2 regions of the Paenibacillus sp. J31R34 genome follow, and region 1 is predicted to be linked to the other one. Evidence: riboswitches for the same ligand, from Rfam matches in the RefSeq annotation. Region 1 holds a riboswitch; the other holds the start of a gene.
What was found. A riboswitch is a leader RNA that binds a small molecule or an ion and turns the genes downstream of it on or off. The one in region 1 is predicted to bind ZMP and ZTP.
Positions count from the first base shown of each region.

Region 2: linked by a shared signal. The riboswitch ahead of AC50YG_RS04920 (GNAT family N-acetyltransferase) and the one ahead of rpiB (ribose 5-phosphate isomerase B) in region 1 are both predicted to bind ZMP and ZTP.

Region 1 is NZ_JBXENU010000006.1:64,990-79,834, forward strand. It holds gene AC50YG_RS17465 (tyrosine-protein phosphatase) at 1-33, opposite strand, end outside; gene AC50YG_RS17470 (F0F1 ATP synthase subunit epsilon) at 221-619, opposite strand; gene atpD (F0F1 ATP synthase subunit beta) at 644-2,047, opposite strand; gene atpG (ATP synthase F1 subunit gamma) at 2,127-2,993, opposite strand; gene atpA (F0F1 ATP synthase subunit alpha) at 3,152-4,666, opposite strand; gene AC50YG_RS17490 (F0F1 ATP synthase subunit delta) at 4,682-5,230, opposite strand; gene atpF (F0F1 ATP synthase subunit B) at 5,227-5,709, opposite strand; gene atpE (F0F1 ATP synthase subunit C) at 5,798-6,010, opposite strand; gene atpB (F0F1 ATP synthase subunit A) at 6,096-6,854, opposite strand; gene AC50YG_RS17510 (ATP synthase subunit I) at 6,877-7,245, opposite strand; gene AC50YG_RS17515 (AtpZ/AtpI family protein) at 7,238-7,471, opposite strand; gene wecB (non-hydrolyzing UDP-N-acetylglucosamine 2-epimerase) at 7,661-8,809, opposite strand; gene upp (uracil phosphoribosyltransferase) at 8,849-9,478, opposite strand; gene AC50YG_RS17530 (UCP032817 domain-containing protein) at 9,601-10,692, opposite strand; gene glyA (serine hydroxymethyltransferase) at 10,889-12,136, opposite strand; gene AC50YG_RS17540 (TIGR01440 family protein) at 12,267-12,890, opposite strand; gene rpiB (ribose 5-phosphate isomerase B) at 12,966-13,418, opposite strand; ZMP/ZTP riboswitch at 13,573-13,653, opposite strand; gene AC50YG_RS17550 (low molecular weight protein arginine phosphatase) at 13,751-14,329, opposite strand; gene AC50YG_RS17555 (manganese efflux pump MntP) at 14,556-14,845, opposite strand, start outside.
Region 2 is NZ_JBXENU010000001.1:1,185,833-1,200,677, forward strand. It holds gene AC50YG_RS04885 (diguanylate cyclase domain-containing protein) at 12-2,555, opposite strand; gene AC50YG_RS04890 (biliverdin-producing heme oxygenase) at 2,548-3,144, opposite strand; gene AC50YG_RS04895 (family 78 glycoside hydrolase catalytic domain) at 3,328-6,024, opposite strand; gene AC50YG_RS04900 (helix-turn-helix domain-containing protein) at 6,171-7,037, shown strand; gene AC50YG_RS04905 (TetR/AcrR family transcriptional regulator) at 7,083-7,670, opposite strand; gene AC50YG_RS04910 (MFS transporter) at 7,827-9,029, shown strand; gene AC50YG_RS04915 (hypothetical protein) at 9,058-9,216, opposite strand; gene AC50YG_RS04920 (GNAT family N-acetyltransferase) at 9,266-10,387, opposite strand; ZMP/ZTP riboswitch at 10,533-10,614, opposite strand; gene AC50YG_RS04925 (SDR family oxidoreductase) at 10,671-11,369, opposite strand; gene AC50YG_RS04930 (BlaI/MecI/CopY family transcriptional regulator) at 11,745-12,122, shown strand; gene AC50YG_RS04935 (M56 family metallopeptidase) at 12,119-14,305, shown strand; gene AC50YG_RS04940 (MFS transporter) at 14,387-14,845, opposite strand, start outside.

The DNA.
Region 1 (14,845 bases):
ACCGGGAAGAATATGTGTATGAATATCAATCATAGTGGAGGGCTCCTCTCCTGCGTTTGCATTTACAAGGTGAAACGGCCGAAAGCCGTCCTTTGGCGGCGCAGTGCGTTTCATTCCGAGAAATATAGAGAAAGGATGGCGAAATCATATACTTTCCTATATTTCAAAAAACACCGCTAACGCCTCTTACAGGACATTAACGGTGTTTGGGTATCAAGTATTATTTTTTCGCTGTGCCAATACGGTTCATTGCACGCTGCAAAGCAAGCTCCGCACGGCGGAAATCGATCTCATCGCGTTTGGCAGACAGAAGCTGCTCAGCGCGTGCTTTCGCTGCTTTCGCACGATCAAGATCAATATCGGTCGCAAGCTCGGCGCTTTCCGCCAAAATAACGATTTTATCTTTACGAACCTCGATAAAACCACCATTTACAGCAATAACATCAACTTTTCCATCGCGCTTGATTACAACTGGTGCAATACGAAGCTGTGTTACGAGCGGAATGTGGTTTGGCAAAATGCCAAGCTCGCCTTCAACGCCTTTTACACTAACCATATTCGCATTCTCCGCGTACACTTTACGCTCAGGAGTAACGACTTCTACCAAAAAGGTACTCATGTGGATTCCTCCCGCCTTTCGCTACTACAGCGTTTTGGCTTTCTCCACGGCCTCTTCAATCACACCTACATATCGGAAAGCTTCTTCCGGAAGGTTGTCATGTTTGCCCTCGAGAATTTCTTTGAAGCTGCGCACGGATTCTTTAACTGGTACATATTTACCTTTGATGCCTGTGAAAGGCTCGGCAACGTGGAACGGCTGAGACAAGAAGAGTTGAATTTTACGTGCGCGAGCAACGGTCAATTTATCTTCCTCGGACAGCTCGTCCATACCAAGAATCGCGATAATATCTTGAAGCTCTTTATAGCGCTGAAGAATTTTCTTAACGCCTTGAGCTACATTGTAATGCTCTTCGCCAAGAATATCCGGACTAAGGATACGGGAAGATGAAGCAAGTGGATCTACCGCAGGGAAAATACCCATTTCGGAAATTTTACGCTCAAGGTTAGTCGTTGCATCCAAGTGGGCAAACGTCGTTGCTGGAGCTGGATCCGTATAGTCATCGGCAGGTACATAGATCGCTTGGATCGAAGTAACCGAACCTTTTTTCGTTGAAGTAATACGCTCTTGCAGTTGACCCATTTCAGTTGCCAGTGTTGGCTGGTAACCTACCGCGGAAGGCATACGACCTAGAAGGGCCGAAACCTCGGAACCTGCTTGTGTGAAACGGAAGATGTTATCGACGAACAGAAGTACGTCTTTGCCTTCCTCATCACGGAAATATTCAGCCATTGTCAGACCCGTTAGAGCTACACGCTGACGTGCGCCTGGCGGCTCATTCATTTGTCCGAATACCATTGCTGTTTTGCTAAGTACGCCGGAGTCTTTCATCTCGTGGTACAAGTCATTACCCTCACGCGTACGCTCACCAACACCCGCGAATACGGAAATACCGCCGTGCTCTTGTGCGATGTTGTTGATCAGCTCTTGAATCGTTACCGTTTTACCTACGCCCGCGCCGCCGAAGAGGCCGATTTTACCGCCTTTTGCGTATGGTGCCAGCAAGTCGATAACTTTAATTCCTGTTTCGAGAATTTCCGATTGTGTCGACAATTCGTCGAAAGCAGGAGCTTCACGGTGAATAGGAAGATTGATTGAAGAAGTAGCATCGCCAGCTTCATCGATCGGTTGTCCCAGTACGTTAAATACACGGCCGAGTGTTGGAGCGCCAACCGGAATCGTGATTGGAGCGCCAGTATCAATGGCTTCAGTACCGCGTACAAGACCGTCTGTTGTGCTCATCGCTACAGCACGGACTTTATTGTCACCGAGGTGAACAGCGACTTCAAGCGTTAGATTAATATCTACACCGCCATTTTCGCCCTTCTTCTCGATTTTGACAGCGTTCAAAATTTCCGGCAGGTTGCCGCGTTCGAACTCTAGATCGACGACCGGACCCATGACGGATACAACGCGTCCTTTTTTCATGGTATTCCCTCCTGGTTCCTTCTTGTTACTAGCAAGCAGAGCAGCCTCTCTCAGGGCTTCTGCTTGCGTAGTGTGTTACCTAAGATTGAGCAGCATTCGCTCCTGCAACGATCTCGGAAATTTCCTGTGTGATTGCCGCTTGACGAGCACGGTTGTACGTAAGCGTCAAACCGCTGATCATCTTCGTCGCATTTTTCGTCGCACTGCCCATAGCCGTCATCCTAGCACCGAACTCACTTGCCTTGCCGTCCAGCAAAGCGCTGTAAATAAGCGTCTCCGCATATTTAGGCAGCAATGCCTCCAGCACGCCTTCCGGCGATGGCTCGTATTCGTACGCTGCTGTAGAAGCTGCGCTTCCATCTACCGAATCAAGCGGCAGCAGGCGCATTTCCGTAGGAATTTGGGTAATAGCATTAACGAATTTATTGTAATACACGTACAGCTCGTCAAAAGTGCCGTCGGCAAATTTCTGAACTGCTGTCGAAGCTACGATCTTGATATCTGCAAACGTAGGAGCATCCGGAAGACCGGTTACTTCTTCTACGATCGGCATATTGCGGCGGCGGAAATAATCCCGGCCCTTCTTGCCGATGACGAACAATACGAAATCATCGTTCGACTTATGCTTGCTGCGAATCGTGTCCGTTACCTTACGAAGCACGTTGGCGTTGTAGCCGCCTGCCAGACCACGATCAGACGTGATGACAAGATAACCTGTCTTTTTGATCGGACGGGTTTCCAGCATTGGGTGCTTAACGTCTTTCGTACCAGCAGCGATGCTAGCCACAACTTCCTTCAGCTTCTCTGAATACGGGCGGGATGCCTGTGCAGCTTCCTGCGCTCTTCTCAGCCTGGAAGCTGCGACCATTTCCATCGCCTTCGTAATCTGCTTCGTATTTTGTTTACTCTTGATTTCGCGTTTAATATCGCGCATACCTTTAGCCATTTGGTTTCACCCGCCTTTGTTGCCTCGCAGCTTTCCTGTACGCAAGCTCGGATATAGAGCCGCGCAAGCTATAAGGGATGGCTGCGAAGCCTAATGATTGGTACGAGCAGCATATATAAGAACTTAGAGGAACCTATCGTTCCTCACAAGCTCCAAAATTAAGCCGATACGGCAAAGCTTTTCTTAAATTTGTTGATCGCATCAACAAGGGCTTTCTCGTTATCAGCAACCAGATCCTTCGTATCGCGGATCGAATTGCCGATTTCCGGGTGATTGGAATCGAGGAACGCCAGGAATTCTTTCTCAAAGCGCAAAATGTCAGCAACCGGAATTTCATCCAGATGACCTTTAACCGCAGAGTAGATCGAGATTACTTGCTTCTCAACCGGCATCGGCTGGTTAACGCCTTGTTTCAGGATTTCCATTGTGCGAGCACCACGGTTTAGACGGGCAAGCGTTGATTTATCAAGGTCGGAACCGAATTGCGAGAACGCTTGAAGCTCACGGTAAGCCGCAAGGTCAAGACGGAGCGTACCGGCAACCTTTTTCATCGCTTTAATTTGTGCGGAACCACCGACACGGGATACCGAGATACCAACGTTAACCGCTGGACGTTGACCGGAGTAGAACAGATCCGCTTCCAGGAAGATTTGACCGTCAGTGATCGAGATAACGTTCGTCGGGATGTAAGCCGATACGTCAGAAGCTTGTGTCTCGATGAAAGGAAGGGCAGTCAAGGAACCGCCGCCTCTTGCATCGCTCAGCTTAGCTGCGCGCTCAAGCAAACGGGAGTGAAGATAGAAAACGTCACCTGGGTAAGCTTCCCGACCCGGTGGACGGCGAAGCAGCAAGGAAAGCTCACGGTATGCTGCCGCTTGTTTCGACAAATCATCGTAAATAACGAGTACATGCTCGCCTTTGTACATGAAGTATTCGCCCATCGAGCAGCCTGCATAAGGAGCCAGGAACAAGAGTGGAGCTGGCTCGGAAGCGCCTGCAGTTACAACGATTGTATATTCCAAAGCGCCGTGACGGCGAAGGGTTTCTACAACGTTAGCAACAGTGGATTGCTTTTGGCCGACAGCGACATAAATACATTTTACGCCGTTGCCTTTTTGGTTGATGATCGCATCAATCGCGATCGCTGTTTTACCTGTTTGACGGTCGCCGATAATAAGCTCACGTTGACCACGGCCAACTGGAACCATTGCGTCGATCGCTTTAATACCTGTTTGCATAGGCTCATGAACCGATTTACGGTCGATAACGCCTGGAGCTGGAGATTCAACCGGACGGGAATGCTTCGTGTTGATTGGACCTTTGCCGTCAAGCGGCTGTCCAAGCGGGTTCACAACGCGGCCCAGCAGCTCTTCGCCAACTGGAACTTCCATGATACGGCCTGTACGTTTTACTTGATCGCCTTCACGAATGTCCTTGTAAGGACCGAGAATAACGACACCGACGTTGCTTTCTTCAAGGTTCAATGCCATGCCGACAACACCGTTGGAGAATTCGAGCAATTCGCCTTGCATCGCATTTTCCAAACCGTGAACGCGAGCGATACCGTCACCGATGCTAATAACGGTGCCAACATCCACGACTTGAATTTCGGATTTATATTGTTCGATCTGCTGCTTAATCAGCGTGCTGATTTCATCAGGTCTGATACTCAATTCGCTCACCCCTATCTACAGTGCTTTAGATTTTAACTGTTTTTCTAACCGTTCAAGCTTGCCGGACAAGCTGCCATCGTAAAGGCGGTCGCCAATGCGGACCTTCACTCCACCCAGAAGGGCAGGCTCTACGACTTGCTCAGCAATAATGGTTTTGCCTGTCAATCCGCCAAACTGAACTGCAACCTCTGCCAGTTCTGCGTCATTCAAAAGACGAGCTGTATATACCGTCGCATGCGCTTGCTTAAGCTCATCGCCTGCGATTTTTGTAAATGCTTCGTAGATTTCCACAATTAGCTCCTGACGCCCGCGCACAAAAACCAGCTCCAGCGTATTCAGCAGCAATTCGGAAATGCTTCCACCGAAAGCGGCTTTAAGAACGGCCAGCTTCTTTGAAGCATCAATATTCGGATAGCTTAGAAACTTTTGGATTTCCAGATCTTCTCCAAGCGATTGTGCAATAGCTTGCAGCTGCTGCTCTACCTCAGAAATAATGCCGCCTTGCTGTGCAAGCTCGAACAACGCTTTGGCGTAGCGCTTCGCTACCGCTGCGTCCCGGCTCATTTGCCGCTTACTTCTTTCAGGTATTGATTAACAAGCTGCTCTTGTGATTTCTCATCGACTTGCTTCTCAATGATTTTCGAAGCGATTTGAACGGAGATGCCGCCAACTTCAGAACGAAGTGCTGCAATTGCCTTGTTTTTCTCGCTTTCGATGTCTTTAAGAGCATCATCTTTCAAGCGCGACGCCTCTGTCTTAGCAGTGTTCACGATCTCATCAGCTTGCTTGCTGCTTGTAACTCTCGATTGCTCAATAATTTCGTAAGCCTCTTTACGAGCCTGCTCAAGAGCCGCTTTCTGCTCAACCATTTGCTGCTCAGCTTGCTTACGGCTGGATTCAGCTGTATTCATCTGTTCAAGCACGAGCTGTCTCCGTTTCTCCATAACGCCGAGCAGCGGACCGAATGCGTACTTGTTCAGCAACCAGTACAATACTAAAAAAGCTACTATCGCATATACTGTCGATTCCCAATGCAATGCCATTAAAGCCACTCCTTTCTTACCACAAAATTGTCACAATCACAACGAAGGCGAAGAGGGCTAGGCCTTCCCCGCCAGATACGTGTTTAACTTATTTAAAGAAAGCAAGGAAGCCAATAACTACGCCGATGATCGGCACAACTTCGACGATACCTACACCGATAAACATTGTTGTTTGCAATTTACCTTGAAGCTCAGGCTGACGAGCGATACCTTCAACTGTTTTGCTGACGATCATACCGTTACCTACACCTGCGCCAATTGCGGCCAAACCAACTGCCAATGCTGCTGCCAATACTTCCATTTTAAAAATCCTCCTCAATAATATCTCGTTTTGGTTTTGTATTGCTAACCTAGGGGGTAATTAAATCCTAGGCATCAAGCTTAACTTAATGGTCTTCCTCGTGAATTGCGGCCTGTGAAATGTACACCATCGTAAGCATAGTGAACAAGAAGGCCTGAATTGCGCCGACAAAGATACTGAACGCTTGCCAAGCCGCGAGGAACGGAGTACCGATAACCCCCAGCATCAAAATGGTCGAGATCAGCACTTCGCCCGCATAGATGTTGGCGAATAGCCGTAGCGCCAAAGTTACTGGCTTCGAGATGGTCTCGATCAAGTTGATCGGCAGAAAAATTGGAAACGGATGGAAATAGTGTTTCACGTAATGCTTGCTGTTCAATCTCACGCCCAAATAATGCACGAGTATGAATACGATCAGCGCTAGCCCTGCGGTAACATTAATGTCAGCCGTAGGTGATTTCCACCAGGCTAGCTCCAGATGTCCGCCCTTCTCCTGCAACAGCTCCTCTGTAATGCCTAGTGCCGGATAAGCGTGATGGACTTCTGTCACGATACCGAAAGGCAAACCTAGCAGGTTGGAGATGAAAATAAACATAATCAACGTCATACCCAAGGAAATGAAAGGCTTGACGCGATTAAGCGGCATTGCGCTGGCAATCAGATTGTGAACAAATTCGACGGCCCATTCCAAAAAGTTTTGCATCTTGGAAGGGTTGTCCACCGATAAATTGCGCACAGCAAGTCTCGCCACAACAAAGGTGATGATGGCGGAAACCGTTATCGCAATGAACGTTGAAATGTCGATCTGCAGCGATCCGAGCTGCCACACCGGAAATTCATGCATGTAAAATTCTCACCCCTTTCCACTAAAGTTTATTTCTATTATGAATATAAGCTGCTACCAGAAGAATAAAAGGCATAACCATACAGCCAATTAATGCGGCTGGCATGCTGAAGTCTTCCGGAAAGCGATAAGCAACCATGGCAACCAGCAGCACCATAGCGATGCGGCTTCCAAGTCCCATACCCATTCTGCGAGAGGTTCCTCCTGCTGCTTTAAGCGTAATCATTTCCACTCTGCGCCTCAGTAAAAACGCATTCATGAAACTCGCTGCAAGACCCAGTAGAAGACCGAGTGCAACTGTTCGCCAGTTCGGCATAAACGCCCAGACAATCAGACACACACCCATCATGAAGAGTAGCGACCTTACTGCAGTGTTCATTATTTTATCCATCGGCATCCTCCATTACCTTCTTCACAAGCAGAATGCCTGAGAGAAGACCGACAGCCAGACCGACCAGTATGCCTCCAACCGTCCAACCCGAACCTCCGCCAAAGCGTTCACCGAGCGACGATCCGAGAAAGTACCCTAAAAAGATACAAATAGCGACTTGCAGTCCGAGCCCGCCGACAAGACCTGCGGCAAACAGCGGATTGTCTCTTCTGTTCTTTTTATCCATGGCCCATACCCCTGTCAATCCTCATTTATTTTATCCAAGCGGCGCAAGGTTTGTCAATTGATAATCCTGTATAGTTTTACTGTACAGATTGCCCAAAAGCCAGTCAAATCAAGCCCTCAGAGCCGACAAAACCATACAGTACAACTGTATGCTGTGCATTGCGCCGCTATTTATAAGACCATGTGTAAACTATGAACGTTGTGTGAACGGATCGGGACGCTCAGAATTTCTTCCAAAATGATGCAGCAAAGCTTGCACGATACGTGTCGAAGCCTGTCCATCACCGTATGGATTTGCCGCATGGCTCATCTTTTCATACAAGGAAGCATCGTTAAGCAAGGCGCTTGCCCGGCTGTAAACAACCTCTTCATCCGTACCCACAAGCTCAAGTGTACCCGCCTCAATACCTTCAGGACGCTCTGTTGTATCGCGAAGCACCAGCGTTGGCACTCCAAACGAAGGAGCTTCCTCCTGAAGGCCGCCGGAATCGGTCAAAATCATATAGGCATGTGGATAAAAATTATGGAATTCAAACACATCCAGCGGATCGATAAGCTGAATACGCGGATGGCCGCCGAGAATTTCCGTTGCCGGTTCTTTGACGGCTGGGTTCGGGTGAACGGCATAGACAATGGCAACATCCTCATGCTCATCGGCAATGCGTTTTACCGCACGGAAAATATTGCGATGCGGCTCGCCCAGCGACTCGCGGCGATGCGCCGTCATCAAAATCATCCGTTTGCCCTTCGCCCAGTCGATAACCGGGTGAGCAAAGGAAGGATCCACCGTGTATTGGAATACGTCCGTTGCCGTATTTCCCGTCACATAAACCGTCTTTTCCGACTTGTTCTCCTTGAGCAAATTGCTAGCCGACCAAGAAGTCGGAGCAAAATGCACATCAGACAACACGCCTGCAAGCTGGCGGTTCATCTCTTCAGGGTACGGGGACAGCTTGTTCCAAGTCCGAAGGCCCGCTTCCACATGACCAACCTGGATTTGCTTCAGGAAAGCAGCGTAGCTGGCAAGAAACGTCGTCTGTGTGTCACCGTGCACCAGCACGATATCCGGCTTTGCTTCCGCTAAAATCGGATCAAGGCCCTCCAAAACGCGTACGGTCGTTTCCGTTAGCGTCTGGCGGTCCTTCATCACATTCAAATCATAGTTCGGCTGGATTTCAAAAAAATCAAGCACCTGATCCAGCATATGACGGTGCTGCGCAGTTACGCAGACGATAGATTCAATATCGTCCGAGTGCTTGTTCAACTCAAGAACAAGCGGCGCCATTTTAACTGCCTCCGGGCGCGTACCGAAAATAGTCATTACTTTTAATTTGGACAAAACAATTCACTCCTATAATCTGCTTGCGCCAGGCAGGCGCTAATTAGTGCCGAACATGCGGTCGCCCGCGTCGCCAAGACCTGGAACAATATAGCCCTTCTCGTTCAGACACTCATCCAGCGCGGCAATATAAATATCGATGTCCGGGTGCGCTTCCTGTACGGCCTTCACGCCTTCAGGCGCAGCAATTAGACACATCAGCTTAATATGCTCGCAGTCGCGTTTTTTGAGCGCAGTAATAGCCGCGATTGCGGAGCCGCCAGTAGCCAGCATCGGATCCACAACAACGAGCAGGCGATTCGGAGCATCCGTCGGCAGGTTGATATAATATTCCGTTGGCTGTAGCGTTTCATGATCGCGGAACAAGCCGATATGACCAACCTTTGCAGCAGGAATAAGCTTCAAAATACCCTCTACCATGCCAAGGCCGGCGCGCAAAATCGGAACAAGACCCAGCATGCGTCCCGATACGACCTTCGATGGCGTCTGCGCAACCGGCGTCTGTACGGTAATCGTTTCAAGCGGGATGTCCCTTGTAATTTCATATGCCATTAATGTTGCTACTTCATCAACCAGTTCCCGAAAATCTTTCGTATTCGTATCTTTATTCCGAATAAAGGTCAGCTTATGCTGGATTAACGGATGGTCGCAGATGACCAATTTGCTCATGGAGCGTTATTCCTCCTGTGTGATAACGTATTTCTGTATCTGTAGACACAATCCCGTATATTATAGCATTGTAAAAGGCCTGATGCATCCTGTGATTTTTCACTTTGAAAAATCGTCCGTTTTTAGCTGCTGCAGCCGCCGCCACAGCCGCCACCGCTGTCTCCCCCGCTACTGCCTCCGCAGGAGCTGGATGAGTCGCTGCCGCTGTCATGGCCGCCGCTGGAATCATCACGGTCATGAGAGGAGCCCAATCCGTCGCAGCCGTATGTCGACGACCCGCTGCCATTTGCATCTCTTTGGGCTTTTGTCTGCGCTGCATTCATTTGCTCGGCAAAGTCATTAGGCGAAGAAGCGGATATGGAATGAAAAATGAGCATGCCGGACAGCATGCCTGTCGCTCCAACTACCGGATCATAGCCGCCCTTCCAGGAGGAAGAGGCGCCCACCGGATAAGGCTTAACCTGCTCATCGCTATTATGTAGCTGCGATTTCAAGCGCCACTGCAAATAATCTATCGTCTTCTGCATATCGGGGTATGCTGCCGCTGATTTGGCATTAAACCATTTTTCCGTCAGCGCCTGCTCCGATTGCTCTGCAAACTCATCCGTCCACTCGCGAGGAAGCGGCGTCTTGAAAAAGGCGCCCCACACCCGACCGCTTGCCGGCGTTTGCTGAAACAGCTCTGTGTATACCCAGTCAAACCAGGCCCGGCCATCGACATTCGGACGTTCATTTTCAGCGTGCGGGGCATGATGAATCAGCCCGCCACAGAAGGATGTGCAAAACTGCTCATACTCCCGCGTAAACATCAGCATTTCATGCCAGATGAGATCCGCACGGCCGCTGTACATCGGAACTCCCCGAAGCAGTCCGCACATCAGAAAAAATCGTTTCAGCTCGAAAAAGGTCCATTTCCATTCCTTATCGGACAAGCTCGGCAGCTGCTTGAGCACGCGATCCTTGATCCGGCTTTCAAAATCATTCGTAAGGGCAGCCTCAAGACGTTCGGCAGCCGGACGGGCAGGATGCTGGTAAGGAACTCCCAGCGCAAGCGGCGGCTCCTCAGACGGCCAAGAGGCTAACGACAAGCTTCGCTTGCCCAGCGAATGGCCATTATCATTTCTTTTTCGCGAACGATTGGCTCGGGTTACGATTACAATTACAAGTACGATAATTACAACGTAAATCAGAACGAGAAAAATCGTATTGCTCATGGCTGTACCATCACCTTCCATTTAGCTTTGTCTGTACTATTGTAGCATGCCGAATGGTTTTGCTGCATAATATATCTACCAAAAATGAATAAAAATCCCTTTTAATAATGGAACGAAAGCCTTCATACGCTTGTTTATACGCAAAAATGCCGCATAGAGGCCGAAGCCCTATGCGGCATTTTTCAAAAGTTTAAGATTAGTATTTCAGTTCTGGATAAAGCGGATATTGCGATGTCAGATCGCGAACGATTTGGCGGGATTTTTCAAGCGTTGCCTCATCCTTCGGATTTTTCAGCGTAACAGCGATCACTTCGCCGATTACTTTCATCGCTTTCTCATCCATGCCGCGCGAAGTGGCAGCTGGCGTTCCAAGACGGATACCGCTAGTGATGAACGGGCTCGTTGGATCGAAAGGAATCGCGTTTTTGTTAGCTGTAATACCGATTGAATCCAGCACGTGCTCGGCTTCCTTGCCTGTGATGTTCAGGGTACGCGTGTCGATCAGCATCAGGTGGTTGTCTGTGCCGCCGGATACGATGTTAATGCCTTCAGCAACGAGCGTATCGGACAGAACCGCAGCATTAATCACAACGTTTTGCGCGTATGTTTTGAACGATGGCTGCAAAGCTTCGCCGAGCGCTACTGCTTTAGCCGCAATAACGTGCATCAGAGGGCCGCCTTGTGTACCTGGGAATACCGCTTTGTCGATCGCAGCTGCCCACTCTTTGCGGCACAAGATCAAGCCGCCGCGAGGACCGCGAAGCGTTTTGTGCGTTGTTGTTGTAACGAAATGTGCATGCGGCACTGGGTTAGGATGAAGACCAGCAGCCACAAGACCTGCAATATGAGCCATATCTACAAAAAATAGCGCGCCTACATCGTTGGCGATTTTAGCCATTTTTTCGAAATCAATAATACGCGGGTATGCAGATGCACCAGCTACGATCATGCGAGGGCGGTGCTTGAATGCCGCTTTGCGAACTTCTTCATAATCAATCGTGAAGGATTCTTCATTTACGCCGTATGCTACAAAGTTGTAAAGCAAGCCGGAAGCATTAACCGGGCTGCCGTGCGTCAAGTGGCCACCATGTGCCAAATTCATGCCCAGTACCGTGTCGCCAGGCTTAAGCGCCGCCAAATAAACAGCCATGTTCGCTTGTGCGCCGGAATGCGGCTGTACGTTGGCATGGTCTGCGCCAAACAGTTCTTTTGCACGATCGCGTGCGATATCTTCCACGATGTCCACATGCTCACAACCGCCGTAGAAGCGTTTGCCTGGGTAGCCTTCTGCATATTTATTCGTCAAAGCAGAACCCAAAGCTTCCAGAACAGCTTCGCTTACGATATTTTCTGATGCGATTAGCTCGATGTTATCGCGTTGACGCTGTAATTCCAGTCCCATTGCTTTCAAAACCTCTGGATCTTGTTTACGTAGATTTTCCATTTTAATTGCCTCCTCAGTAGTGTGTACTTGTTATATAAATAAGGATTAAGCAGGATATGCTCGTCAGATACATGCTCTACGGGATATACGCTCGATCCGCCAATAATAAACGCTTATGAAATACTAATGATTAATCGCAAGTCCCGGCCGACTGCTCCGGAGTCAACACAACAGCATCACGGCTGTCTGCCACGCCACCAAGCTCATACACCGCACGCACACCGCCAATCAGCTTTGGCCGCGTAACCGCCATCGTGACATGCGCCTCGCCAATGCTGCGGATAGAAGGCCGCACCGGAACCGCTACTCTGCGCAAATGCATACCGATGAAGGTATCGCCGATATCTATGCCAGCATGAGCGGCTACCGTCTCGACGAGGATAGCATCGCTGATGTGCCGATAGGCGTAAGCCGCCATGGAGCCTCCTGCCTTCGGAACGGGAACCGCTGCGACCTGTTCAAGCCCATAGCGTTCAGCGGCATCACGCTCGATAACGAGCGCACGGTTTAAATGCTCGCAGCATTGATATACGGGATAAAAGCCAATGTCGCGGCGCACTGCCTCCACTCCAGCGAAAATTTCCGCAGCAGCTTGAAGTGTGCCCGACGTTCCAATGCGCCGGCCCAGCACCTCGCTCGTGCTCGTGCCGATGACGAGAAGCTGTCCAGCCCGCAGGCTGCCCGCTGCCGCAAGCTCGCGAACGATCGTCTCTACTGCACTTGCTATCGCTATCGTTTCCTCGTTTGCTCCCATCGCAGGCGACCTCCTTGTCTGACTAACCGTTTCCATGCAAGCATGGAACAACGCCTTATTCCGCGCTCATTTAGCTTAAGCGTTATATTTTTGCTCGATTTGGCCTACTTTATCAATGCGTCCCGCATGGCGTTCGCCGCCGGAGAATGGCGTGTCCAGCCAAATGCGAAGAATTTCCTGTGCAACACCTGGGCCAATGACACGCTCACCCAGTGCAATTACATTCGTATCATTATGCTCGCGCGTCGCTTTGGCGGAAAATAAATCGTGCACCAGCGCACAGCGGATGCCTTTAACCTTATTAGCGGCAATCGACATGCCAATGCCTGTTCCACAAATGAGAATGCCGCGGTCCACTTCCCCGCTTGCCACCTTTTCAGCTACAGGCAGTGCATAGTCCGGGTAATCAACCGATTGATTGCAGTCACAACCGAAATCTTCAATTTCGTGTCCAAGCGATAGCAGAAATGGTACAATTTCGTCCTTCAGCCGATAGCCGGCATGATCGGCCCCAATGGCAATTTTCACGTATAAACCTCCTCCAAAGTATGACGATGCTGCACTTGCATTGATACTTGCGGTGCTCGGCACATGAACTCCGCTTCCGCAATTCGACGCTTTTATTATACCTAAATTTGTCCCAAAAGACGAAAAAAGAGCATGACATGCTCTTCAGCATGCTGCTCTTTGCCCAGGCGACCGGCCGTATGTTCCGATGCTCCACCGTGGTTACCCACTTCCGTCGCCAGTCACATCGGAAACCGTATATCTGTACCCATCATAGCCGAATTATTTTGAAAAATCAATCGTTCCTGCACCTAAATTCGCGCTTTCCCTTTTGCGTCGCCGCAGCTATCCGCTTATTCCTGCTTTAAACGCAAGAGCAGCAGCTGCAAGCAGCTGCGAATTTCCTCGGCGCAGCTTTTGTAATTCCCAAGTGTTCCGCCAAACGGGTCTATAATATCAAAGCTCGGTATGCGGCGCTCCAGCGCTAGCAGACGATTGCGTTCGCCATCGCTTAACTGCTGTCCCAGCGTCTGCTTCATATGCAGCTCCGTGTACAGCTGCTCCAGCTCCCTAATGTCTGCCAGTACACCTGTATCCTGATTTACATACTCTTTGAGCGTATGTGCTTTGTCGACGGCTTCAGGAAACCATTGGAGCAGTCCTCTTTTGTGGCTGGCGGTCATCGTCAGCACGAGGTCAGCCCATTTCACCGCTTCTCCAGTCAGCGCGCACGAAGAGCTCTGATGTTCAATGCCATAACCGCGCAGCACCTCTGTCGCATGGCCGGAAACGGCCAAACCATCGATCGTCGAAATGCCTGCCGAACGTACTTCAATCGCTACGTCCTGCTGGCCCGCCATATTTTTCAGCATCGCCTCCGCCATCGGAGAACGACAGGTATTTCCCGTACAAATGAACAAAATGCGCTTCACGCCGCATGCCCCTTTCTATGTGTACCAAGGTGAAACGGCTGCCCTTGTCCTCTGGCGGTGCAGCTCGTTTCAGTCCGAGAAATATTTGCGTATTTATAGATGTCCAACTTATAAATTCTTATATTTCAAGCATAAACGGCTGAAGCCGTCCTTTGGCGGCAAAGCTTCCGTTTCGCGATGAAATACAATTCTATTTATACATGTAAACTTATAAATCATTATATTTTCAGAAAATAAATATTAAACCAAACACGAGCAGCACCGCGCCGCCGCATGCTTCGCCATAGCCGCCCAGCTTATGACTGACCCTTTGTCCCAGCAGCAGCCCTATGATCGACATCATACTGCCAAAAAAACCAAACAGCAGCACCGTCAACAGCAAATCGGCTGCAAACATGCCGAGCGTTACGCCAACGGAAAAAGAATCAGCGCTGACGCCAAGCGCGAACAGCATCGTTCCCCAAATCGTGCGGTGATCAAAGGTTTGTGCATCTTCTCCCCGCAAGGAGCTATAAA
Region 2 (14,845 bases), on a different contig from region 1:
CCAGTTAAAGATTAGCGCTCCAGCACAACCCGGTTTTTTCCCGCTTTCTTTGCTTCGTAAAGCGCCGATTCAGCTTTAGCCACCAGCAGCAAATCGTCATTCAACTTTGATGGCGCCATAATGGCAGCTCCGATACTGACGGTCACAAAACCATTCATATCGCCATTGGAAATCGGCAGCTGCATCGCCCTCACACCGGAAAGAATCTCCTCCGCAATGCCCAAGACCCGCTCCGCATTCGTATTTTCCAGCTTTAGCAAAAACGTGCCGCCGTCCAGTCTACCCGCAACTGCTTCTCCTTGTTTGCCCATCACGGAAAGCAAATCGGCAATATATTGCAGACAAGAATCACCAACGCTAAAGCCCTGCAGCGCATTATAAATACGGAGATCATCGATGTCTACCATTAGAAGCGCCACTTCATGTTTTTCTGCCACCGCATGCCCCACATCTGCAGCAAGCTCTTTATATAGGGCTTGCCGATTAGGCAGCTCGGTTAACGGATCGATGGTCGTGAGGGTTTCCAACTGCGATTTCATATCCGAAAATACATTTTCCAAATTGGCATCCGTCTCATGCTCTCTTGCAATTGCCATAATCGAATGCTCTCCCGCATATACGACGGATACAAGCATAAGCTCCAGGCCAATGATCTGTCCATCCGCTTTGTTCATTCGACTATGAATGGTCGCTACGTTCAGCGTGTCCTGCTCCAAATTTTGAAGCTGCGTTTCTAGCTCTGCCTGCGAGCTTTCATGAACGAAAGTCATAAATGCTCGCCCCATAAGCGATTTCGCCGTTTCTTCCCCGAGCAACCTCGCCGCCTGGCTGTTCGCATATACAAATTGTTGATCGGTCAAGGTGAAAAATGGCACTGGCGAGGCTTCCATAAGCTGGATGTAGCGCTGTTCGTTTTTTCGAACGATGGCGGAATTATGCATCGCTAAATATTGGGTTTGACGCAGCTCCTCCTCCGTATGCCTCATGACAATGCTCTTAAGCTCCGGAAGCATGCGCAGCTCTTGCTCAGACCAGGAAAGCGCTGTTGATTCAACGACCTGCCGCCATTTTTCAAACGATTTTCGCGGTGACAAACGAATGCCATCTTCATCCTGAACGACAGCTTTTGCCGGATCACCGGCCCAATGAACGACTTGCAGCTGCTCCGGTCTCAACCAAATAATGAAGCTCTCGTGCCCCGGAGACAACGCCAAATAAAGGGCACCTGATGCGATATCCTTATAGTTTTTGGCAGGGTCAAATACGGTGCTCAGACGGGAAGTCTCATACACATGGTCCTGCGATTGCTCAGCAAGCCATTCGGCAAGCACCTTCACCTGCGGCACTTCGGGGGTATCTCCAAGCAAAAGCCATTTATCCTGGTAGCGGACAGCTGCACCTGTAGCGTTCATCAAATTCAGCAGTAGAGACTCCTCCTGCTTTAATTGATCAATAATGCGTACCGCATTATGATCTCCTACAAAAACGCTGGCCAGCTGAGAAGCCCACTTCCGCAGCCTAGCCTCTCGTTCGTATTCATCAAGCTGCTGCCGCTGAAACAATTCACTGGAAAAAAAGGAGCCGAGAAAATTGCACAAATTGCGGACGCGATGAGAAATATATTTGCGCGAATAATGATGGCAAGTCATTAATCCCCATAGCTGATTATTATGAATAAGCGATATGGTCATCGTGGCCCCCACGCCCATATTCTGCAAATATTCAATATGCAAGGGCGATACACTCCGCAAAACAGACAAGCTCAGATTAAGCGGCTTGCCTGATAGCGGCTGTGTGGCGGGGACAATTTCCACGGGAGCATAGCCTACATCTACAATGACCCGCAGCCAGTTTCTTAAATACAGCTCCCGCGCCTGCTTTGGAATATCCGAAGCGGGATAATGGTGGCCTAAAAACGACTCCAATCCGTTATCCTTGGACTCGGCAATGACCTTTCCATTCCAATCTTTATCAAATTCATAGACCATAACCCGGTTATAATCTAATATTTTCCTAATTTCTTCAGCAGCGATCTGGCTTCCTGCTGCTCGGCTGTCTGCCTGCTTAAGCTTTCCGAAAAAATGGCGAATCCAGCCAAAATCATCATGCTCCGGCGCCGTATCTTCTGATACAGGCTCCAATTCCACGATGACAAGCCCTTCACTTTCATGCACAATACAGAAAAAGTCGGACGGTTTCCCGCCGACTTCAATCGTTACATTTAAATAATTCAAGTCAGATGTGTTAGAGGCTACCAGCTCTCGTTCCAAAATCTCCCTGACACAGGATTGCCCAATTAGCGCTGACAAGGAGCTTCCGAGCAATTCCTCTGGGGATCTGCCCAGCATATCGTTCGTGTTCCGGCTGCATTGTACAATTTCGTTGTTTGCATCCAGTATGGCTGCTAGCAGTACACCATGCGGCTGAATGTAACCCGGAATATGTATGGGTTCTCTATCGCAATTCGTCAAGTCTAACGCTTCTTGGGTGATAAAGTCCTCACCTGTCAATAACGTGCGGTTCAAGGCAGGTGAATCGCTCTTTCTGTTAAGCATTAAACCAAACCTCCAGAGTCAAAAACGTTTGCTTCGCTGACTCAACGACTTGATTGGCTTCTTCTTCCGATAATACAGACTGCGTGACAAATTGGCTGAACTCTGCCCATTTTGCCCGAGTTTCAGAACCATAGGCGTTAAAATAGGCCGTTCCCTCACTTACATCCTCTGTAAGCGGCAAAAATTTGCGGACCTGCTTCGTAATAATTTGGCCGCCCATTGTAGAACCTTCAATGACGTACATATAACCTAGCACGGCAGCGACAGTAGCAAGCTGTGGAAGCTGCTCGCATTCTGGAAGCTGCTGCACCTGCTCCTCACTTAAACCAAGTACAAGCAAATCGCGTTCCAACAGCGGGGATTTGGCGCGGTTTTGAATAAATTCACCAAGCTCCTGTACGTTTTGCGCTTCTGATAGAGCAGCAATATGGCGTTCAACAGGCTTAATAAAACCGTAAAACTTCTGTAGGTAAAGGGAGTAGTCCGTTACGTTTAAAGTTTGATTCATAATGGCTTTGGCAAAGCGGTTGTCTTCGATCTGCTTGTGATTTACAGCAGTCTCTTCCTTCAATCGAGCCATGACGTTCATATGGGCGTTCACTCCTATCCATTTATAGGCTGTCAGCATAAACATCGCTGTGCTTCACGCTGAAAATATGAGTTTTCATCGTATAATCAATACATAATTATAACTGAGAAAATCAATATAATCAAAGTGTTTCTCCATGGATTTTTGTAACAACACCTACTCGCCGGCCATTATAACAACCTATCAATGGCCGTCGTAAGTGAAGTGATATTGTCCGGAGCCTAGCGCAAGCGTGACGCTACCCGCTTCTTCATGAATCGCGGTTATACCCGCTGCTTGCGCAAGCGCAATTCCATTTTCAAGCACATGGGCCGCCGTTTGCACTCCTGGTAGCTTGAGCGTTGCATGGGCATTGCCTGGCACGGTCACCTGAATTTCCATTCGACCTGCCTCATTGCGGCACCAGGAGGAAACAACCATTCCGTACATCGTCATAAGCCTCGCTTCGGCCCATGTCAAACCCGGACCCGGCTGCGGGCTGATTTTCACATGCTTGAATCCCGGCTGCTCCTCATCTGGCTGAATGCCAGCCACGTAGCTGTACAGCCATTCTCCGATTGCGCCATAGGCATAATGGTTGAAGGAGTTCATATCCGCGCTCCAGAAGCTGCCGTCCTCCTTGATGCCATCCCAATGCTCCCAAATCGTCGTGGCGCCTTTCGTAATTTGATAGAGCCAGGATGGATAATCCTCCTGCAGCAGCAAGCGATAAGCTAAATCATTGCGCCCAGCTTCGCTAAGCACAGGATTTAAGTACGGTGTGCCTACAAAGCCTGTCGTCAGATGGTCATTTTGTTCCTTTAACAGCTCCGCAAGCTTATACTCCGCCTTCTCTTTCGCCGTCCCCGACACGAGGCCGAAGCGCAGCGCCAGAACCTGCGCCGTTTGTGTCGGAACAGACAACCGCCCGGACGGGGTTAGAAACTCATGCTGGAATGCGGCAATAATTTTCTCATGCCATGACGCAAGGCGTTCCAGCTCCGCTGCCTTCCCTAATGCTTTAGCCGCTTTGGCAACGAGCGATACCGAATATGCGTAATAGGCCGTTGCAACAAAATCCCTATCCGTTGCCCCGACATAGCTGTCCGCCTTGGAATCAAGCCCGAGCCAATCACCAAAGTGGAAACCGGTATTCCACAAATAAGGATCGCTGCCCTGCTCAAAAATATACTGAATCCATTGGTTCATGCTGTCATATTGGGCCTCCAGCAGCCTTGTATCGCCATACGCTTCATACAGCGTCCATGGACAGATGACCGCCGCATCACCCCAGGCCGCAGAGGAATGGCTCGTATCCCCCCAGCCTTCGGAAAACTCAGGCTTCAGATTAGGGATGTAGAACGGAATGCCCCCTTCTGGCGTCTGGTCGGCTTTCAGATCTAGCAGCCATTTAGTGAAAAATGGGGCAACATTCATCACATACGAAGCTGTTCGAATGAACATCTGTGCATCTCCCGTCCAGCCAAGCCGCTCGTCGCGCTGCGGGCAATCGGTCGGCACATCGACAAAATTGCCTTTTTGTCCCCAGACGATATTATGATGCAGCTGGTTCACCTTGGCATCCGAGCATTCAAAAAAACCTGTACGCTCCATATCCGAATGCAGCACAATGCCACTGAAAGCTTCAAGCTTGATTGGCGCTTTAAACCCTGTCAGCAACACATAACGGAAGCCTTGAAAGGTGAAATGCGGCTCAAACGTCTCCTTCCCGTTCCCTTTCAACGTATACTGGATGCGCTGCTCGGCCTTGCGAATATTGCCCATATAGAAATTTCCAGCCTGATCCAGCACCTCGGCATGCTGCAATTCAACCACATGCCCGGCGGCGCCTTCGACCTCGAATTTCACCCATCCGACCATGTTTTGGCCAAAATCAAGCACCGTATCGCCCTCAGGCGTTTGGAGCACAGCAATCGGCTTAAGTATTTCAGCCGGGCGAACAGGTTCATTTACCTGCTGGGTTATAATCGATTTAGAATGTGTAATGATTTCAACTGATTGCCAGACGTCTGAATCGGTCGCTTGCCCACTATGCCACTCCAACTCCAGCCGGGCGTCGTAGCGCTCTCCATGATACATTTCGGACATCAGAATTGCGCTTCCCGCCGCTTGCCAATCGCTGCCTGACACGACAACGTCCTCCGTGCCGTCCTCATAGCCGATATGAAGCTGGAAGAGCAGCGCCGCGCGCGAACCATAGGTTTCTTTTTCCTGCGTCCATCCAAGCTCCCCTTTGTACCAGCCATTGCCGAGCAGCGCGCCAATTGCATGCGTACCAACTCCCAACTGATCCGTTACATCGTACACCTGATATTGCAGCCGTTTGCCGTAGCTGGTCCACCCCGGTGTAAAATAGTGGTCGCCAATGCGATTGCCATTCCATTGCAGCTCATACATGCCTAGCGCCGTAGCGTAAATTCGGGCGCTTTTGACCGGTTTTTCAACGGTGACAAAGGTTCTGAGCAGAGGACAGCGCTCCGCATCCTCATCCCTCGCAGCCAAAACGGATGGTGCGCTAATCCACTCCGCCGTCCACCGGCTGTAGTCCATGAGACCGGTTTCAAAATACGCCGTTTCCGACCAATCACTGCCTTCCAAATGCTGCTCGTGGACCCACACCTTTACCCGGTAAAAATAACGCGTGCGCGCTTGCAGCTCAATTTGATCCAGCACGACATGAACGGATTGACCGGAAGCGTTCCGGCCAGAATCCCATAAAACTTGCCCGAATTCTGGCTCCAATGAAACTTGCAGCTGGTAGGCCTGCTGCTGAATGCCTCTTTCCTCCGCTTGAATTTGCCAGCTAATTCTAGGATGCAGCACATCTATACCAAGCGGATTTTTCAAATATTCACATCTGACTTTTACGATCTGGACCATGAGGCGACCTCCTCTAATCAGGAAAAGCTGCTGTTCATCACTTACCCTGTTATCGTATAATTATAGCGTCCATTTCTATAAAAAATCCTTGTGAAACGGCCAAAATATCCCGGTCATTCAGCCATCCAATTAAAGGGGAGCATGTCATGAAGAAACCTGTGCAGTGGTTTAAAGGCGAGCATTTTTTTGGCAATCAGCTTCTGATTTTTGTTAATCGCTGCTCAGAGGATTTCAATGTCCCCCTCCATGCCCATGATTTTATAGAATTCAGCTTTGTTGCTGAAGGAAAAGGCTTTCATCACATTGGAGACGATATTGTTGCCGTGAGCAAAGGACTATTTTTCACCATACCGATCGGCGTTCCCCATGTATTCAGGCCTTCTTCATCGGATCGATCCGAGCATCCGCTCATCGTATATAATTGCTTATTTGCGCCGCAGCTGCTGCTTGCGTTGTCCACCTTGTTCAACGATCCGCTGCTGGAGCAATATTTAGATGAGCTGCAAAATAAACAAGTCACCTATCATTCGATTCAGGATCGCGATGGCTCAATTGAAAAACTGCTCGTTGCCATGCATCAGGAATTTTCCTTCTCGGCAGCGGGAGCGAGCACTTATCTAAACACGCTTCTCCTGCAATTGATCATTACCCTTCACCGACTGCGAAGCGACGATCGCCCGTTGATCATAAAGGATGTCTCCCACTTCAACATGCTCGTTCAATTTATGGAGCAGCATGTGCATGAAGAATTGACACTCGCGAAGCTTGCCACAAGGTCCGGCTGGAGCGTCCGGCATTTGCAGCGGCTGTTTCTCCAGCACACCGGACAAACGTTTGGAAACTATTTGAACCAACTGCGCATACAAAAAAGCTGTGAGCATTTGCGCTTAACACAGCTTAAAATTAGTACGATTGCCGAAATGGTCGGCTATAGCCACATTGATTCGTTTAATGCGCTTTTCAAGAAAAGAGTCGGCCAGACGCCGGGCCAATATCGCAAGCAATTTAGATGAGACTGAGCGATTACAGCAAGCTTTTCATCCCATTGTGCTGGCAGTCTACTCCACCCTCTCTTGTTTGATTCCTTCGAAAGCGCCCGTTATTAAGGATTTAATGATGCTGTCCTCCAGCCCGTCCCCTGTAACTAGCAAGCGATAAAAAATCGGTCCATAAAGCAAATCAATACCCAATTCGATATCCAGCTCCCGCTTTAGTTCCCCGCGCTCTACCCCTCGCATGAGCAGCTGCCTTGCTTCGGAGCGGCGCGGACGGACATATTCCTCCCGCAGCGCGACTGCGAGCTTCGCATCAAATTGCCCCTCTCCGATAATTTCCGTAATGACCGCTCCTTCACGACTCGTTAAAAATCGGGATAAATTAGTCGCATGCAGCAAAACATCTTCATATACAGTACCCGTATCCGGTATCGGCAGCCTTGCCGATATGGCATACATAAAACCCGCCATTACAACGGCTCCTTTATTGGGCCACCATTTATAAATCGTAGCTTTGCTCACCTGTGCCTGCTCGGCAATTTTCTCAACGGTAACGCCGCCAAATCCGATTTCAAGCAGCAGGTTGTAGGAGGCTGTTAAAATAGCACGCTCCGCTTCAATGTTGCGAGGTCTCCCTCTTTTTGTATGCAATGGTCATAGCTCCTTTTGTGGACTTTCTTTACATTATATAAAATTTTGGGCACGTTGAAAAAAAACATTTTAAATACTGTACGTATAGTATATAATATAGCCATAAAGAAAAAAAGGATTGACACCTCCATTTGAACGGAAAGAAGGCAGGTTATTATGAACAACTTACGGTCCAAGGACAAATCCATTCCGAACTGGCTTATGTTTCTTCTTGCCGCTGCTTGCGGCCTCATCGTGGCAAATCTTTATTATGCCCAGACGTTAATCGGGCCGATTAGCGCCTCCATCGGAATACCGCTAGGGGCAGCAGGGTTAATTGTAACGCTAACTCAAGTCGGTTATGTTATCGGTCTACTATTTATCGTCCCGCTCAGTGATCTGATTGAAAATCGCCGCCTAGTCATCACCTCATTAGTTGTCGTCATTATCGCGCTAATCGGAACTATATTCGCCACTCATACAGCGACCTTTCTAGCCTCTGCTTTATTTATAGGAATAGGCTCGGTTGCTGCGCAAATTCTCGTCCCCTATGCCACTTTTCTGGCAGCGGAGGAGCAGCGCGGACGTGTTGTGGGCAATGTGATGAGCGGTCTGCTGCTAGGCATTATGTTTGCTCGTCCTTTAGCCAGTCTCGTGACGGAATACTTGGGCTGGAGAGCCGTTTTTATTTTATCTGCTATCATGATTACAATGCTCGCAATTGTTCTATCCCGTGCGCTTCCACAGCGGAAACCAGCACCATCCCTCCAATATGGAGCATTGATTCGCTCTTTAGGCTCGCTGTTGAAAGCAACGCCTATTTTGCGTCGCCGCGCCTTTTATCAAGCTTGTTTATTTGGCTCCTTTAGTTTGTTTTGGACCGTCATTCCGCTGCGTTTATCTGAATATTTTCATTTAACCCAGCAAGGCATCGCTTTATTCGCTCTTGCTGGTGTAGCAGGAGCCATAGCAGCACCTATTGCCGGCAGACTAGCTGATCGTGGCTTGACTAAATTACTGAGCGGCATCGCGATTGCGATTTCTGCCCTTTCCTTTTTAACTGCCTATCTCGTGCGCGGGGATTCTTTCGCCGCTCTGGCGTTACTGCTGGTTGCCGCTATCGTTTTGGATATGGGAGTGTCTGGAAATCTCGTATTGGGCCAGCGCGTTATCTATTCGCTAGGCAGTGAGATGCGGGGACGCCTTAATGGTCTGTTCATGTCCATTTTCTTCATCGGCGGAGCCGTGGGGTCCTTTTTGGGAGGATGGGCCTATGCTTATGGCGGATGGGCTTTAGCTTCCCTGATCGGTATCGCTCTGCCAGTGGTTGCCTTTCTCTATTACTTAACCGAGGCAAAGCAGTCATCAGGGAATGCATAAGCCTTCCTGCTTGGTATAAAGAAGCTCTTTATAGTGGATAATAACTTAATTGCTCATTATTTGTCTGCTTTTTGACTGCGTTCCATAAAGAATCATGCTCAAATACACCGGGAATAAAAATAAGGGGAAGCGCCGCTTGAACCCATCTTGCATAGGCAAGTCGAGCGCTTCCTTTTTGTGTACCCATAACCGTTCCCCCTCCGGAGGCCGCTCTAGCATTCCCCCTTCATAGACGGTTACAGCTTTTTCTCATATAAATTTGCGCTCCAGCCCTCTGCATCGTATCTGCCGCATAAAGTCAAGCCTTGGCTGACATAAAAGGCGTTAAGTGACGGATTTGCTGCCATGCAATCGAGACGCATCCAGGATTTTCCACGCCCACGAATATAGGCTTCCGACCAAGCGAGCAGTTGACCGCCAATACCTTGCCCCTTGATGCTGCGCGCTACAGCCAGCCGATGCACATAACCGGCATCCGTATGATATTGCTCTCCCCAAATCGGCTCGTCATCCCATTCGACCGAAAAACAGCCCGCAAGCTCGCCCTGCAGGTAAGCGACGAATACTTCTTTTTCCCTAATAAATCTCTCCAAATATGCCATTGTAAAAGAATCCTCGCTCCACTGGCGCAAGCCCTTCGCCTCATATATCCAGCGGGCTGCTTCCTTGTATAAACGAAGCATCGCTTCCAGATCATCAGATGTAGCCTGTTTCATTTCAAGCTCGGCTTTTGAGGCAGACACTGCCAAGTGGAGGCAGTTTTGCCCTTTCTCTTCATGCCAATCATATTCAATAATAGCTGCTGTTTGCTCAGCCCGCCCCTGACCATGCAGCCTTGCCACAACATAAAGTGCAGCATCCATGCCAGCCGTCACTCCTGCGGACATGACGATTTTTCCGTTATCCACATAGCGCACGTTCTCAACAATCGTCACACTGGAAGGAGCAAGCTCACGCAGCAGATCAAGCGCCCGGCGGTTCGTTGTAATCCGCAGTCCATCCAGCAAATTAGCTTTGGCCAGCAGCAGCGCTCCTGTGCATACAGATAAAATAAGCTCAGCTTGCTGTGCCGTTTGGCGAATCCAGCTCGTAAGCTTCTCATTATGAATCTCCGTACGCGAGCCCATGCCACCAGGAACGATTAATAGATCAGGCACAGGACAATCCTCGAAGCTATGCGCCGGTGTGATCGCAATTCCGCTAAGCGTAAGCAAAGCTTTCTTCGTCTCGCCAACCGTGTATACGTTAAAATCTCGGTCCTTTCCACTTGAGATGGCGAATATATCGAATGGACCAGCAAAATCAAGTGTATCCACTCTCTCATAAACTAACACTGCTACATTTCTCGTCTGCTTCATTTTGCCCTCTCCTCAAGCGCAAACGGCTGTCGCCGTCCTCTGGTGGTAAAGCTAACGTTTCGCGGTGAAATATAAGCGGAGTATAAGGGGGAAACTTATACATTCTTATATTTTAAAATAGAAAAGTATTTGGTCAGATGACCAAATACTTTGCCCAGGCGAACGGCTGCTATGATATATGCGCTCCCCCGTAGTGCTCTACGTTTTCGCCAGTTACGCATACCAAATAATTAATGCTAGTATAGCTGATATCCGTTATTTGTCAACAACCAATTCCGACTTTCTATATCGGCATTGAATTTCCTTCATGATCAACGAACATAAAGCGGCCGTCCGGCGTGCGGCGCTGCTCCAATAGCCCAATAATGCCGCGCGCGCTATGGCTCGCATCCAGCGGTGCCTCTCCACCGCCCATATCCGTCCGCATCCAGCCGGGATGAATACTGAGCACCTGAATGCCCCGCTTCTGCAAATATACATGAAGCTGCTGCGTGAACATATTGAGCGCTGTTTTGGATATCGCATACGGATAATCCCCTGGATAAGCATGCGTAATGCTGCCCGCTTCAGAAGAAATATTAAAAATGGCAGCGTCCTTCTCCGTTAATAAAGGCAGCAAATGCTTCACGACACGCATAGGCCCATATACATTAATATCCATCGTCAGTGCCACTTCCTTAAAATCCAACTGTTCGATGTGTGTATTTCGAGAATTGAGAATCGCTGCATTATTGATGATCGCTCCAAGGCTCACATTCTGCTCCTTCAATTGTGAAGCAAGCGTTGCAATGCCTTCCTCATTTGTGACATCCAGCTCCACAAGTGATAGCCGCTCACCATATTTTTCCGCAAGTGCCGACAGCTTCTCATTAGGCTCATTTGGCGATCGAACACCCGCAACAACCGAATGTCCGCGCTCCAGCGCCTCGCTCGTCAGCTCATAGCCAAGTCCTCGCCCTGCTCCTGTAATTAAAATGTTCATGCTAAACCAGCTCCCTCTAATCAATTTCTTTTCCGAAGGAAGCTTCCGCTTCCTTAAGCGACTGCTCTAATCTGCAGCGCAGCTGCGACATCCATTCCGGCTCATTATGCCACGTCTCCGCTATCGCCCGCCTTAACAGTCAACCGTACAGAGCTCAGTCTCTTGCATTACTGCAATCGTTTCCAGAACAATGAAGCCATTGTCCTTCAAATAAGCGCTAAATGCAAGCTCCGCTAGCGTATTTGCCTTATTTTTCTGTCTTTACAGGCCTTACTTCGGAGATCACGATTTATTCTTGACACGTTTCGTTTACACTTGTAAACTTTAAATATCGTTTACAGGTGTAAACAAATAAAATAAAGAAGGGTGAATACGATGCACGAGTCCCCACACATTACCGAGGCCGAAAGCGAAGTGATGAAGCTCCTCTGGCAAAAGGAGCCTTTGTCCGCCAGTGAGATTATTTTCAAATTAACCCAACAAATGCATTGGTCAGACCAGACGATTAAAACCTTCCTGAATAGGCTTCACAAGAAAAAAGCGATTCGATTCGAGAAGTCCGGCCGGAACTACCTCTACTATCCGCTGGTTTCGCATGATGAATACTTAAAAGCCGAGAATCGTTCATTTCTGAATAGAGTTTATAAGGGAGCAGTAGGGATGATGTGCGCGAAATTTCTCGAAGAAGAGACACTATCGGATAAAGATATTGAGGAGCTTCAACAAATATTGGAGAACAAGAAGAAGCTATGAAGTATCTGGAAACAGTCTTTTCTCTTCTGTTCACTGCGTCAGCGGTATCGACGATAATCCTATTCATACTACTCTTGATTAGGAAGCTGTTCCAAAAGCACCTTAAACCTAGAGTTATCCATATATTGTGGTTTATTGTGTTAATTAAGCTGCTGGTTCCCATTGCTCCCCAGAGTCAGTTAAGCTTGTTTAATGTGCTGCCGCAAACGTTCCCGCTGGAATGGAATTCAGTTCAGAAGAGTACGCAGCTCACTCCCTTTACTAAGATCGGCACTGACACGGAAATTAATTCCAATGATATGGATATAAATAAACAGCCTCCCAAGTTCAACACGAACCAAGCAGACGAAACAGAATCTTCAGTCGCAACACGTTCTTCTCAAGACCATATTTCAGAAAGCACGCATGGAATGACTTGGCTATCGATAGGCTCGCTTGTATGGCTTATAGGGCTTCTATGCTTGGGTGGATATTACCTGTTTAGCGTGCTGATTTTCAGGAAAATAGTCGGAAACTCAGTGAAAATCGAGGAAGCTGAAGTACTCATGGCTCTTGAGACGTGCCAACAGAAGCTGAACATAAAAAAAAGAATATACGTCTATGAAACAAGCCATCTTCGTAGCCCTTGTCTTTATGGTTTATGGAAGCCGCGGATTTATTTGCCCGAGGATATTAGCACGATCGCCGATTCAAACCAGCTAACGCATATCCTGATGCATGAACTCATCCACTACAAACGTAAGGACTTATGGTTCAACTCCCTGTGGACTCTTTCCGTAGGAATGCATTGGTACAACCCTTTGGTGTGGCTTTCCGTAAGGAAGATGAAAGCCGATCAGGAGGTGGCCTGCGACGCGCGTGTTCTTGAAGCACTGGGCGAGCATGAAGCTTTGTCCTATGGCAGAACCTTACTCATGCTGTCGCGTTTATTTGCCCATTCCCCCTCTTCTCGGGTCAACCTATCGTATTTTGGGGACAACAAAAATGAAGCAAAACGGAGAATGATAATGATCGCCAACTTTAAAAAAGGTTCGTACAAGCTCTCCGCCGCTGCTATTCTCTCGGTTATTGTCTTGAGCGCCATCTTGCTTACCAATGCATCGGATCCAGAGAAGGGTGCCGAGCTCGCTATGGTTACTCAAGCAGCAAACCCTAGTTTGGATCTATATCCTATGTACAACGATTCATTCAGATGGTTTCATAGTCTCGACCGGGCACTCGATTTTCCGAAATATAACTTTAAAATACCGGATTATCTTCCTGAAGGTTATCAGTTCGAGAATGTATTATATTCTAAAAATTTCACCAGCGCCAACGATGACGATCTTATTGATGTAGCATCCTTTACTTTTGTATCTAACTTTGGCAAAAAAAACAAACAAATTATAGAAGTCAAAGCTTCTATGGGAAATGGCAATTTGTTGGAGCACAATCAATTACGGGGGGCGGCTCAATATCCCCAAAGTGCAAACGAGACTCCTCAGTACCGACAGGAAACGATGACGATCGGCGATGTCAAAGGCACTTTATTCACGGATAATAGACGCGATAAGCAAAGGCCAGAAACGGGTACAAGCTTCTACTGGCAGGATGACAATATATGGTACGCAATCGATTATTATAGCGAGTATATTTCGCAAGAAGAGCTCACAAAAATGGTGAAATCCTTTGTTATACCGCAAGAAGCTAAGCATGTCCGCTACGATGGAGCTGGAAACTCGTTTCCTCTTTATGATGAAAAGGATTTGCTTGCGGCGGAAAACATTCTCGACTTTTCGGTGAAAATCCCTTTGGAATTGTCGGGGCTTAAGCTGAGCGGTTCGATATTACTTAGGGCCGGCGATCAGAATACGGAGTATGCGTTCAGACAAGCGACCGACGCTCTATGGACAACCTATCGCGCATCGTACGATTCTTCAATCTATAATATAGAGGATACTTTCTCGCTTTATCAGAGCAAGGAGCCGCTTTTCGACACATCCAAGCTCACGCTCACTCGGAATCTGGAGATAAATGGCGTCGCAATTTCGGCTTATGAAGACAAGAACCAAATCTACGTATCACCTACGACGCCTTATTACTTGTGGAAGCAGGACAATATTTATTATACTGCCGTTTTCTCTGGTATGGACAAGTACCAGGAAGACAACCTGAAAGCTATGATTTCGGCTCCAAAGAATTAGCCCTAATGGCGAGAGCGGATGCTTTCGGAAATAGCCCGAAGTAGCAAGCCCCGATTGGCTTCCGGGCATCTGCTCTATTTTTTATGAAGGAATCATTTCTCCTTCTTGGTTTACCGGCCCGTCAGAGCGGGGCTCAAGCTGCCTGCGCCTTGCCGTAAAACCGACCAGTGCAATAAAGCACAAGCTGAACATCAACAAATACAACCGGTTGACGCCCCAATGCGCAATGACCACACCGCCCAAGGCACTGCCGATAATGCCTCCAATGCCGGAAGTAAGTGCCACAAATAAGGTCTGATACGTCGCTTTGGCATAGCTCGGCGCATAGCGGTTAATCACCTCAACCGAAGCGCTTGCCATGAACGCAAAGGCGATGCCATCAAACAGCTGCACGGCAAGCACCAGCCCCACCTGAGTAGAGAAAGCCATAACGAGGCATTTCAAGCTATAGCATAGAGCCGCCAGCATCATCATTGGAATTAAGCCAAAGCGCCTATGCAGCTTAACCGCGAACCAGAACATTGGAACCTCAATAATGGC